DNA from 3 places in the Bacillus sp. GW823-FHT06B01 genome. Region 2 is predicted to be linked to each of the others. Evidence: predicted binding sites of a transcription regulator. Region 2 holds the regulator's gene; each other region holds the start of a gene.

Evidence for each region. Region 2 encodes NrdR, which represses ribonucleotide reductase genes. Its sites were predicted from a motif close to AACACNATATATNGTGTT; they were not measured.
Region 1: nrdI (class Ib ribonucleoside-diphosphate reductase assembly flavoprotein NrdI) is a predicted target of NrdR. The motif match lies at 1,808-1,825, and genes of this name have one in related genera.
Region 3: AC1Q8N_RS21975 (anaerobic ribonucleoside triphosphate reductase) is a predicted target of NrdR. The motif match lies at 1,769-1,786, and genes of this name have one in related genera.

What each region holds. Positions count from the first base shown of each region.
Region 1 covers NZ_JBXAHR010000003.1:569,269-573,938, reverse strand. Annotated here, with positions in the region: partial or broken gene AC1Q8N_RS16130 (ribonucleotide reductase barrel domain-containing protein) at 285-1,412, opposite strand; gene nrdI (class Ib ribonucleoside-diphosphate reductase assembly flavoprotein NrdI) at 1,399-1,758, opposite strand; gene AC1Q8N_RS16120 (hypothetical protein) at 2,235-2,552, opposite strand; gene ykzS (protein YkzS) at 2,578-2,772, opposite strand; gene AC1Q8N_RS16110 (GNAT family N-acetyltransferase) at 3,018-3,596, shown strand; gene AC1Q8N_RS16105 (histidine phosphatase family protein) at 3,634-4,236, opposite strand; gene AC1Q8N_RS16100 (hypothetical protein) at 4,325-4,480, opposite strand.
Region 2 covers NZ_JBXAHR010000002.1:292,729-297,398, reverse strand. Annotated here, with positions in the region: gene dnaI (primosomal protein DnaI) at 1-481, opposite strand, end outside; gene AC1Q8N_RS08560 (replication initiation and membrane attachment family protein) at 515-1,921, opposite strand; gene nrdR (transcriptional regulator NrdR) at 2,073-2,534, opposite strand; gene speD (adenosylmethionine decarboxylase) at 2,820-3,203, opposite strand; gene AC1Q8N_RS08545 (glyceraldehyde-3-phosphate dehydrogenase) at 3,591-4,619, opposite strand.
Region 3 covers NZ_JBXAHR010000005.1:76,755-81,424, reverse strand. Annotated here, with positions in the region: gene AC1Q8N_RS21975 (anaerobic ribonucleoside triphosphate reductase) at 1-1,726, opposite strand, end outside; gene plsY (glycerol-3-phosphate 1-O-acyltransferase PlsY) at 1,952-2,548, shown strand; gene AC1Q8N_RS21965 (HesB/YadR/YfhF family protein) at 2,657-2,947, shown strand; gene AC1Q8N_RS21960 (acyl-CoA thioesterase) at 2,974-3,393, opposite strand; gene AC1Q8N_RS21955 (glycoside hydrolase family 18 protein) at 3,503-4,670, shown strand, end outside.

The DNA.
Region 1 (4,670 bases), on a different contig from region 2:
GCATTACCTGATTAGGTGCTCCGCTTTTCGAACGCCAATCGCTTGCGCTCTACTCCCATAAGGGATAGTCGTTAGGCTTTTACTTATCTTACATACTTCAGAATGTATCTTATTACTTTATGTTGTCCCATAACTCTGCTATACAAAATAATAAGATACATTCTGAACTTTTATATTTTCATTCTAAGATAAGATTTAGCACGGTAGGTTACCTCAAATTTGAGGCTTTCCCCGTTTAACGGAGTTTTCGACTAGCATTTCTACTAGAAGGTGCTACATATTTAACACAAGTTCGACATCTTCACAGTTCCAATATCCTTCAGTGGATGTTGGTTATTTGCATTTGATTTAAACATTAAGTATGGGTAACCAGACTCAAGCTGAATCATAGCAATTTTAATAAGCATATCACGTGCACTAATATCTAGCGGCTTCTTCTTCACTTTCGGATTGCTCATTAATTCATCGTACATTTCATCAATGTCTATATCATCTAAATGCTTTCCGTATTCTTTATACACCGTATAAGGCGCGAAAACATGGAAAGGTTCGTTTTTCTCAGCAAGCTCAAAGAACTTACTTGGAACGATAATTCCGATTGATAGAGACTGAATACGGCTCTTCTCATCGGCATTTATTTTTTTTGTATCAAGGAATTCAATAATATCCCAATGGAAAATGTTTAAGTATACTGCACCGGCACCTTTTCGTTGCCCAAGTTGATTTGCATATGAAAACGAATCTTCAAGTAATTTCATAACAGGTACTACACCACTTGCAGCGTTATCGATACCTTTAATTTGCTCACCGCGTGCACGTAGCTTAGACAAGTTTAAAGCTACTCCACCGCCGATTTTTGATAATTGCATTGCAGTATTAATGTTAAAGCCGATTGAATTTAAGCTATCATCCATCTCTAACAAGAAACAAGACACCATTTCTCCTCTTCTGCTTCGTCCCGCATTTAAAAAGGTTGGTGTCGCTGGTTGGTAGTTTTGTTTTACAATCATGCTTGCGAAGTGTTTTGCCTTCGCAACATCACCGCGTCCTAAGTATAATGAAACAATTGCTACACGATCTTCATAGCTTTCTAAGTATTGTTTTTGATCATTTGTTTTTAACGCATAATCTTTGTAGAACTTAGATGCTGCCATATAAGATTGGAACTCGAAGTTTTCACCATAAGCGATGTTATATACCTCTTCTACTTCCTCCAAGCTATACTCGTCCAGAACGTTGTAATAGTAATCATATTCTTTCATATACTCCATTCGCTCTGCCACGCTATTAAAATGAACGGTATTTTCTCTAGCTTCTTCCATAAAGACTTCTAATGCCTCTTTATCTTTATGAAGCTGATAAAAACCGTCCTGCATTTGCGTGATTTCATTATTCAGTTCAATGTGTCGCAATCTCCCGCACCCTTTCCTTAAAATATTCTACATCATTATTTGTTCCTGATAACTCAAATTTTGATACAATAGGCACTTCATATTTAGCAGAAATTTTGTCAGCACTTGCACCGAACATGTCTCCCCAGTTACGATTGCCGCTTGCAGATACGCCTTTTAATTTTTCATTATTGCGCTCTAAAAATTCTAAAACACGTTCTGGTACATTGCCAAAACCTGTTGTATACGTAATTAAAACAAAGTCTTCATCTATTACTAGATCTTCACCAATTTGAACGGCCGGCATATTTAATTTGTGAATGAAACGTTTCACGTTTCCTGTCATAGAATCATATGCAACTATCATTTCCGACCCTCCCTCTCCAATCTATACTCTCTGTATGTTGTTTCTTGATTTCTCTATATATTGTATTACGTTTCAAAATAAGACACAAGATATATGTATAAATTCTTTCTTTTTTTAAATTTTACTTTTCGACAAGACAGTCGATTTTTTTCAATACAATGACTATGAAACAACATTCTAAAACTCATGTCAATAAAGTGCTTTTCAAAAAAGTTGTCAACGAATTTAACCTTATTTTTAAAAAAGTTACCAATATATTTTGTCATAAAACGGCAAATGCTGGAGGAATATATTTCTCCAGCATCACGCAAAAAAGAACAGACATGAAACGATAATCTGTTCTAAAAAACGATTACATTTATCAGTTTTACTTTATTAAATATTATACATATACTTTCGGTTCGCGTTACATACTAAAAGATAACTATTATAGAAAAAGATTATTATTATGGAAATTCAACTTATTTATGAAAAGATTATTCTGAGTGCTCAATGCGCAAAATATCTTTTACAAATATATGATGTGGATTTTCATCTTTATCAATCATTGTACATACAGGAGCTTCTTCATCAAAGTACACAATCATTCCTTCTACATACTGAAATGTATGTTGAACTTGTACGGTTACTTTAATTTCTATAGCCTCTTCATATGCTCTTTTTATTTTCTGAAGCATTTTTGCCGAACACTTTCGTTTCTCTGGATACATGACCATCCCCATAAACCTATTGCCAGCTCTATCTTTCCACATATAATCCCAATGCGGTAATATGCCTTGTTTAAAATCGCCCATAATTCTCCTCCCTATATTCTTCTAGTTACGAACGTGGCGTTTCTGAATATGTATAAATTACTTGTCCGCCGCGCTGTGCGTTCCCAATAATATGTTTAAAATCTTCTCGACTTACTACAACTTCTCTGAACGTATAAAATACATCTTTCGTAACAACATACTCCTTTATTTCACCATTTTTCAGCTGATCCAAAATTGCATTTGCTAATTCTTTATCCATGTATTTCACCTCTATGCAATATTTTATTTTATCGTATATTCTATAGGTCAACAACTGTAAAATTATCCAGGTGCTATACCTTCATTTCATTTTCATTATTTTTCAAAAAAGATCTCTTTAGTATATGTCCACTAAATATCATATACTAACATAGCTACTTCTCTATATCAATCATTTCAGCATTCAATTATGCAAAGTTCCATACCACTATGCTACAATATATAAATAGAATTAGGAGGGATACTATGATTCGGAAAGCAAAAAAGACAGATGCGAAGGCAATTGCACCTTTATTATATAACGCTCTGCACGAAATTGCTGAAAAAATCACAGGCAGCACAGTTGAGACAGAAGTATTACTAGGACTTGAAACATGGTTCTCAAAAGAGAGAAATCGACTGAGCTATGAAAACTGTTTTGTATATGTACAAGACGGGGTTGCAGTTGGGGTTATTGTCGCTTATCACGGTAGTGAAGCAACAAGTCTTGATGCACCAATTGTACATTACTTAAGAGAATTACATAAAGATGAATCAATTACATTAGAAAAAGAAGCTGAACTTGATGAATATTACATTGATACATTATCAGTTTCAAGTGCATATGGCGGAAAAGGAATCGGTTCTCAATTAATTGAAGCTGCTGAAATCCATGCAACTGAAAAGGAGCATGAAAAAATCGCATTACTTGTTAATTTAGAAAACAAACGTGCCTATTCACTATATGAAAAACTAGGTTATAAAAAAGATCAAATCGTTATGCTTGTAGGCGAACCTTATGCACACCTCGTAAAAACATTAAACATCAAAATTTCTATATCTTAAAAAGAAAGCACACGATTTATATATAAATCGTGTGCTTTTATGTTAATTTTGTATTTAATATATTTCCATCCATCGCTTCGTGGAATGTATAGGTTGTACATCCCCATGGCTTCCTATGTAAAATAGGAGAACCAGACCATCCCATCGCTCTCAGCTCCGCACCAACCATTGCATTAATGTAATTATGACCTACAAGAGCAATACTTCCATGTACGAGAGCATAACGGTGTAATAAGTAAGCCGCTTGCCTTGCCCTCTCTCTTACTTCCTTATAAGACTCAACACCTTTATGGTAACCAAGTATCCATAATGTTCGCCCGATAAACATCCATACGTTAGGTTTACATTTCAACCATGTTGGAGCATAAAAATTCGTCGGAATTTCAGCTTCCCTAAAAAGAGAATTTTGCATAAAAGATAAAGAATTCATTAATTCAGCTGCTGACTGTATAGCACACCTTTGATCACTCGTTACAATCAACTTTGCTGCTTCAACCGCTTCCATTGTTTCCATTGGTATAGGTGCTTTTTCTGTTATAGTATGTAAGTCATATCCTTTCATCCATTCGTGAAAGGATGTAACCGTCATTGGTTCTATAGTACGATCTAAGCGGCCATGACGAATAAAAGAAATCTTCATTCTTTCCACTCTCCATTCATCACTTACGAACTCTATTATGTACTATTTTTAAATATCATACCACGCAAAAAAAGAAAGTTATACACCTTTACATATCCCAACCACTCTCATGTGTGACCCCAGCATGTATACCATCCATCCCATCAAAATATGTAGTCGTTTCATGATGACGAATCTTTTTTAAATTTATATAAGAAAATACAAATAAAGTTAATGCTATAACACTCCCCACAAATTCAAACATCATTTTACCGCCTCTAATTTCTCCCACTTTAGTAGGTTATTGTATTTTTTCATTATACCCCTATATAAAGATGCACGCATTTAAACCGTTCTTTTTTTCTAATAACTTGGAGTTCTTGCATATTTTCTTACAAAATGTGAATATTTTTCGAATTTTTACTTTGGAAACATTTACAAACTAGACAATATGG
Region 2 (4,670 bases):
TTTTACCAGGTTCATATGTACTTAAAAATTCATTAGCTGCACCAATTGCATCAATACGCGCATCTAAATCTGAAGGATCTAAGTTTTCCATCGTTGCCTGTAAAATGTCAGTTGGCATATATACACTTTGAACGAGTTTTTCATATTTCTTTCTCTCGTCATATGCTACTTTTCTAACGCAACGATCGTATTGAATATCAATCATCTTCCCTTGGATAACGAGCTTTGGCTCATATCCTTGCAGCATGTTTTTACACGAACCTAGATCCGGACAATCCGCACAACCTACACTTTGTCCAATATATTCGTATAACTTCACAAGGCTGCGCTCAATCATAGAAGTTGTTACTTCACCTTGATGTTCGTCTATAAATTCTTTCACACGCGGATGCGCCATTACTTCCGCCTTTAATACTTCATATCTATTTTTAAAATTTTTATTTTCCATTAACTTTGCAAATGAATTTTGAATATGCTCCATTTTCTCACCTCAAAGAGCGTTCATTCTCTTCTATTAATCACGCTTATATTTTTTTAACACTTCTTCTAGTCGTTTTCGTTCATCATCTAACGTACTTGCATCTTTTTTCTTACTTACATCTTTCTTCACTATTTCTTTCTCTTGTTCTTTCGGCTCTTCTTTCAGCCAATCTGGTACCATTTCTTTTCTTATCGTTTTCTTCGACGTACGGCCTTTTTTCTTCGTCTCAGCCCATTCTTGATATTGACGGTTTTCTTCTTTCGCTAACGCCATTGCTTCAGCTACTGTACCGACCTTTTTACGTGCCCAATGCCCAGCAATTTTCTCCACATACGTTTTCGCAAGCTTCATATCTGAGCGTAGCATAACGTAATAAATAAGTACATTCACAACACCTGGCGTTAATTTTTGATTGATCATTACATCTTCAACGATCTGTAAGTCAGCCTTTGTCGCCTCTGCACCACCAGAGATTTCTTTTAATAGTTGTTTTGGTGAGATTTCCTCTAACTGTTTTATTAACATCTCTTCTTGCGTAGAAGGCTCTTTTCCTTCCATCATACGTGCAGCGTGAGGTTGTACTCTTTCACTTAATACAGGTAACGCTTGACCGTTTTCGAACTGATACCAATCACGTGCTCCTTTTCTAAGCCTTTCGATATCAATTGTCTGCATCTCTGTCACCGTACCAAGAACGATATTTTGCATCGATAACACATCTACATCGTACACGTAAGCAAGTGTACTGACACATTCTCGAACTTGATCTGTAATCGCCTTTTTAGGGACAAGAGCGGACAAGCCATCTACAAATAAGGAGAAATCAAAGAAATCATTCCAAACTTTTGGAGCGTCTCCCTTCTCGTTACTTGGCATAGCTGTCGTTTTTGGAATACGAAGATCTTCTTGCGCATGCTCAAGCTGTCCTGGATTAAACGAACCAAACACATCATTGAAAGAACGCGTAACATTTTCATAAGAAGCAAAATCAAATTCTTCTTCTAAGAAATATTGCTTTACTTGATTATATTTTGTCCGACTCAATCGATTGTATAAAAAGATGCTTAACACAATATCATCAAAAAACTGCTTCGGAGATAAAGGTGGTTGCAATTCGTATATAAACATTCGAATATCTTTTTCTTTCTTAATATATACCTTCAAAAGCCCAATTGCTTCTAACTTTACTCGTTCCTCATATATTTCGGGAAGCTGCATCTGCATGGTCACCATAAGGGAATGATGTGTATTCTCTTTTCCAAACACACGATCTTGCTCTAACTCTCCCCATAGCGTCATGTACAAACTAAAAGCTCTACTACCTATTAACGGCTGATACAACATCGTTAACACTTTTCGGTCGTAATTATGCAATAACCCTTTCGCACTTACTTTATAACGATCAATTGGCAATAGCTCCATCCATGACTGTTTTTCCATTCTTGCTTTTCCTTTCTCTCATCCAATCTATCCTCTACTTCATTCGTTCTATCTTCATTATATAATTACTTAGCGAAAAAGAGCTATTAGCTTTCGCTTCTAGCTCTCTTATCTCATTACTACGGTATGTAAAGAGAATAAAATACAACTTCTACTCTCTTTCTTTTTGCAGTATATCTTTTAATTCTTCAATAAATACATTTAAATCTTTAAATTGGCGATATACAGAAGCAAAACGCACGTAAGCAACATCATCAATATCACGCAGTTCTTCCATAACAATTTCACCAATCATATCACTTTTCACTTCTGATATACCTAAATTACGAAGTTCACGTTCCACACTTTGAGTTACTTCTTCTAATTGTCTTAAAGATACTGGTCTTTTTTCGCACGCTTTAATTAAGCCGCGCAAAATCTTTTCTTTATTAAATTCTTCTCGTGTGCCTTCTTTTTTTACAACGATAAGAGGTGACTCTTCTACTCTTTCAAATGTCGTAAAGCGACTTAAACAACTTTCACACTCTCTCCTTCTTCGAATAGAGCGCCCCTCGTCTACCGGACGCGAATCTAACACTCTTGTACCATTATGCGAACAGGATGGACAACGCAATATATTCACTCCTTTACACTATACTCTTTATTTTTTCTCTACTTACTTCATCTGACAATATATATACAATATTATATAACTCATTCTAACTCTCTTACCACTTTAAGTTTAAGCACATTTTTTTATCATCTCGTTTTCAAAAATAAGATGGTAGATGGGGTGATAACTTATTCGTAAGAGCTCAATTTATCTCACTAACGAGTACGTTATATTTTTCCTTTTTTATAAACTAAAAAAGAGGTGCATTATACACCTCTTTACATTTTAAATCAATTATGTTCTTTTTTAAAGAGCTTTTGTTTCTCTCTGCTTAATTTCGAAGCTACCAGTGCCTCGAGGAAGCTCGATGCTCTCACGCGTTTTCGCGTTTAAACCTTCTGCAATATATTCTGCAGCAACATTTGGATCAATACGATCCCCACAAGTATAAACATCAATACTTGCGTAACCGTGCTCCGGAAAGCTATGAATTGTTAAATGTGATTCCGAAATAATTACTACTCCACTTACACCTTGTGGTGCAAATTTATGGAAAGCAACCTCACGCACTTCAGCACCAGCTCTCAGTGCTGCATCCACAAATAATTGTTCAATATACGGCATGTCATTAAGCTTGTCGAAATCACAATCCCAAAGTTCAGCGATTACGTGACGACCCATCGTATCCATAGTATCCATTCTACAGTTCCCCCTTGTAAATTTATTCTAACTGTTCGAATTGAAAACTAATTTGCAATTTGGCTTGCTCCACTACCACGGGGGAAAGTTAGTCCAGAGAGGTCCTAACCCTTTAAGTAGTGACTACGTACCTCAGCTCTTAAGTTTACGAGTGTTAGTATACTTTGTTTATTTTCATTTTGCAACAACAGTTTTTTCGATTTTCTGTCATATTTTCCTCTTTACTTTTCCCTAAAAATAATAAATGATTCACAAATACAGTAATCACAACGTTTCGTGGTATGTCCACTTTCAAAAATATACTCCTATAATTTTTTTCCTTTTCAGAAAAAAATAAAAAAAGAGGGCAAATATTCACTTGCCCTCTCCCTTATTCACTTAAATATGTTGCACATTTTTTTGCTTCGCTAATTCGTCAACAACTAACGTTACAAGATCTACAACACGACGAGAGTAGCCCCACTCGTTATCATACCAAGCAAGTACTTTCACTTTACGATCACCCATTACCATTGTAGATAAACCATCAATAATAGCTGAGTGTGTATTTGTATTAAAGTCAATAGATACTAAAGGCTCTTCGCTGAATTCTACAATGCCTTTTAACGCACCGTTTGCAACAGTTTTGAATGCTTCATTAATAGCTTCAACTGTCACATCACGTTTTACATCTACTACTAAGTCAACAAGAGACACGTTTGGCGTTGGTACACGAAGTGCCATACCATGAAGTTTTCCGTTTAAGTGCGGAAGAACTTTTGCAAGCGCTTTCGCGGCACCTGTCGTTGTCGGAATGATTGATTGTCCGCAAGCACGCGCTCTTCTTAAATCTTTATGTGGGTTATCAATATTTTTTTGGTCATTTGTATAAGCGTGAACAGTTGTCATTAAACCGTTTTCAATTCCAAACTGCTCATCTAACACCTTAACAACAGGCGCTAAACAGTTTGTTGTGCAAGATGCATTTGAAATAACAGTATGTTTTGCAATATCTAATTGGTCTTCGTTCACACCAACTACAATTGTTACATCTTCATTTTTACCAGGCGCTGTTAAAATAACTTTTTTCGCTCCAGCTTCAACATGAAGAATTGCTTTTTCTTTTGAATTAAATTTACCAGTTGCTTCAATTACAACTTCAACACCTAAATCTGTCCAAGGCAATTCCTTTGGATCGCGGTTGTTTAAAAGGCGAATCATTTTCCCATCAACTAACAAGTGATCTTCAAATGCTTCTACTGTTCCGTCAAACTTGCCGTGAACTGTATCATATTTAATTAAATGTGCTAACGTTTCAGATGGATAGCTTGCATTGATTGCTACAATTTCGAATGCGCTTTCTTTTATTGCCTGACGAAATACCATTCTCCCAATACGTCCAAATCCATTAATTGCCACACGAGTCATAATATGTTATCCCCCTTGAATGCGTTATACTATTTATCTCCAATCCCAATA
Region 3 (4,670 bases), on a different contig from region 2:
GGCATTCATTTCCAATAACTCCGTGATAACTGCAGCACTTACAACGGTCAACAGGATGATTAATTGAACCGTATCCAACGCCATGATCTGCCATCGCTCGTACAATTTGTTTTAACGCCTGTTTGTTATGCATAGCTGCTCCGTCTAGCTCAATATACGTAATATGTCCCCCATTACATAGGGCATGGAAAGGTCCTTCTAAACGAATTTTATTTATCGCTTGAATGCTATAGTAAACTGGGATATGGAATGAATTCGTATAATAATTATGGTTCGTTATACCGCTAATCACACCAAATTCTTCTCTATCTTTTTTCACAAACTTCCCTGATAACCCTTCTGCAGGAGTTGCAATTACTGAGAAATTCAGTTCATGTTCTTCCGTCGCTTTATCCATTCTATCTCTCATAAAGGAAATGATTTCATACCCGAGTTTCCATGATTCTTCATCTTCTCCATGATGCTTTCCTGTTAAAGCTACTAAGCACTCCGCAAGACCGATAAAACCAAGACTTAACGTCCCTTGCTTTAAAATGGATGCTACAGAATCTTCAGGCTGTAAATTCTCTCCACCGCGCCATACACCTTGTGAATATAAAAATCGAAAATCTCTTGCTCGCTTCGTACATTGATACTCAAATCTCTCTAATAATTGCTTAATTCCTAAGTCTAGGTAATAATTTAACGCTTCAAAAAATGCTTCTTTTGAACCACTAATTAACGCTAATTTCACTAAGTTGATAGACGTAAATGATAAATTGCCTCTTCCAATCGCTGTTTCTTCTCCATGTATGTTAGACATAACACGGGTACGACATCCCATATAACATACTTCACTTTCCGGTCTTCCGTTATAATGCACTGCATTAAATGGCGCATCTAAAAATGAAAAGTTAGGGAATAATCGTTCCGCCGTTGTCTCTAACGCTAATTCAAATAAATCATAGTTCGGATCACATTCTTCAAAGTTCACACCTTTTTTCATTTTAAAAATTTGAATCGGAAAAATTGGTGTTTCTCCTTTACCAAGACCAGCTTGTGTCGCTTTTAAAAGTTGTCTAACTAATAACCGTCCCTCTTTTGATGTGTCTGTTCCATAATTAATAGAAATAAACGGTACTTGTCCCCCGCCCCTACTGTGCATACTATTTGAATTATGAACGAAAGCTTCACACGCCTGATACGTATCATTTTCTGTTTCTTCCCATGCAAATTCTTCTATTTGTTCTTTCGTAAGCGGATATGACTGTAATCGTTTCTTATGTCTCGCTACTGTTTTTCTCACATATGGAGCTAAATCAATATCAAAGAGTGCAAATGATTGACCACCGTGCTGCATATTTTGATTCGCTTGAAAAATAATAGACGAAAGAGCCAATGCACTTTTAATATCCTGCGGTTGTCTCATATGCCCATGTCCGGTATGAAAACCGTCCGCAAGCATTTGCGCTAACGGAATTTGCGAACAAGTCGTCGTTCCTGTCGCATAAAAATCTAAGTCATGTGGATATAATATATTTTGATTTATCGCTTTTTTCACTTGATCTGACAATAAATTTTCAACTGCATAATATTTCGCACTCTCTGATGCGAACGTTCCCATTACTCCCATTGGAGAGCGACCATCTACATTTGCATTTTCTTGCATTAAATCTTGCTCACTACCGTGGACAATCGTCTCAAACACTCTCATTAATTCTTCTCCACGTACATTTCGTTGTAACATTTATAACCCTCCACCAATATGTTGTTGTCTTTTGATTAAAATGTTACTACATATAGTCTTGGTGTTTCTGTGAGAAATGTAACATTCCTGTGAAATTTTTTTCACGAAATAATGAATTTTTCATTTACAAAAAAGAAATGTGCTCTTTACAAATGTATGGTACAATATACGGGAAAAACTCTTTTTACCCTTTATCAACACATTTGAATAAAGGAGACTGAACTTATGGTTATTACATATCTTTTATTTATCGTTGCCTACTTACTTGGCTCGATTCCATTCGCACTAGTCGTTGGGAAAATCGGCTACGGAATCGATATTCGTGAGCATGGAAGCGGTAATCTAGGCGGGACAAATACATTCCGCACACTAGGGAAAAAAGCAGGTTTTATCGTTACAATTGCTGACATTTTAAAAGGTACATTAGCAACAAGTCTACCGCTTATTTTCGGTTTAGATGTTCACCCACTATGGTTCGGATTAGCAGCTGTTCTTGGACATGTGTATCCGATTTTCGCGAAATTCCGTGGTGGTAAAGCTGTTGCAACTTCTGCTGGCGTGCTATTATGCTACTCTCCAGTTGTTTTTGCAATATTAGCTGTTGTCTTTTTCAGCCTTTTATTTACAACAAGATACGTATCACTTTCTTCTATGGTAACAGCCGTCGTTGCTGTTATTGCATCCATTGTTAGCGGGGATAAAATCTTCATTATTGCGATGTGTTTATTAGCAGGTATGGTTATTTATAAACACCGTGCAAATATCGGACGAATTATAAATAAAACTGAACCGAAAGCAAACTTTTCAAAAAAGCAAAAATAAGATCGTAACCCACATAACGCAAAAAGAAAACGTGAAGCATATTAATAGCGTCTTTTTGCGTTATTTTTTATACTAAAGAAAAAGCAACATAATTTGGAGGAACTATACATGAATCTTTCCGTAACAAAAGAAGCAGCACAATGGTATAAAAACGAATTAAACTTACAATCGGGTGAAACACTACGCCTTTTCGTACAATACGGCGGTTGCAGTACTGTGCAAAAAGGACTTTCTTTAGGTATTCGTAAAGATGATCCTGCACATCCTGCTGTTCAAACTCAAGAAGAAGGTATTAACTTCTTTATTGAAGGCGATGATGAGTGGTTCTTCGATGGACATAATTTAGCTGTTACCTTTAACGACGGTGATGATTTCCCGCAATTTAATTATGAAAAATAAAAAAACGTGGCTTCTGCCACGCTTTTTTATTTTTTCTTAATTTCCTCATATTTCGCATACCACTCAGGATATAACTTTTTAAATGATACGGGCCTGAACCCTTCTTTTTTCGCGCAAATATTCGTCGTACTTGCAGTAATACAAAGTTCACCTTCACCGTTATATATTTCATAACCATATACAACGCGAAGCGGACTAACAGTATCAATCCACGTTTTCACAATTGCTTTTTCTCCGTAACGCATCGCTTTACGATATGAAATTTGCAAATCTAACACAGGAGAAATAATTCCCTCTTTCTCCATTTCAACATATGAAAATCCTAAATCTTGTATAAGTTTCGTGCGACCTAGTTCAAGCCACACCAAATAGTTTGAATGGTAAACAACACCCATTTGATCTGTTTCCGCATAACGGATTTCAACTTCATGTTCTGCTACAAACATATGTATTCGCCTTCTTTCACTTCTGCTACCTTGCATACATTTAATCATAATACAGTGACATCAAAAATAAAATAAAAACAGTGAATCTTTTACTGAAAGGAGCAAGCATATGATTCAAATTGTAACTGTTCGTAGCGGTGATAGCGTATATAGCTTGGCATCAAAGTACGGATCAACACCTGACGAAATAGTAAAGGACAATGGACTAAATCCAGCTGAAACACTCGTTGTAGGTCAGGCACTGATCGTTAATACGAAAGGGAATAATTATTATGTACAGCCTGGCGATAGCCTATATCGAATCTCTCAAACATATAACGTACCTCTCGCTAGTTTAGCTAAGGTCAATAACTTATCTTTAAAATCCATTCTTCATGTTGGACAGCAATTATATATACCAAAAGGGACAAAACGCGCAGTAGAATCCATCGCTTATTTACAACCTTCAACAATACCAATAAAAGAAAGTTTAGTTAACGCTACGCGTGCCATTAATCCATTTTTAACATATTTGGCTTACTTCAGTTTCGAGGCAAAAAGAGATGGTACGTTAAAAGAACCAACTGAAACAGCTAAAATCGCTAATATTGCAACGCAAGGCAAAACCATCCCGATGCTCGTTATTACAAATATTGAAAATGGAAATTTCAGTGCCGATCTGACATCGGTTATTTTACGCGATGCATCGATTCAAAACAAATTTATTACTAACATTTTACAAACAGCTGAGAAGTACGGTATGCGAGACATTCATTTTGATTTCGAGAGTGTAGCACCTGAAGATCGCGAAGCGTATAATCGTTTTTTACGAAATGTAAAAACACGCTTACCTAACGGATACACATTGAGTACAACGCTTGTACCGAAAACAAGTTCAAATCAAAAGGGAAAATTTTTCGAAGCTCACGATTATAAAGCACAAGGGCAAATTGTTGATTTCGTCGTCATTATGACATATGACTGGGGTTGGCAAGGCGGGCCACCGATGGCTATTTCTCCTATCGGTCCTGTAAAAGAAGTACTTCAATATGCAAAATCTCAAATGCCTCCCCAAAAAATTATGATGGGACAAAACTTATACGGATTCGATTGGAAACTTCCGTTCAAACAAGGCAATCCGCCTGCAAAAGCAATTAGCTCTGTCGCAGCTGTCGCACTAGCTCGTAAATACAATGTCCCCATCCGCTATGATTTCACAGCTCAAGCTCCTCATTTTAATTATTTTGATGAAAATGGTGTTCAACACGAAGTTTGGTTTGAAGATTCACGGTCTGTTC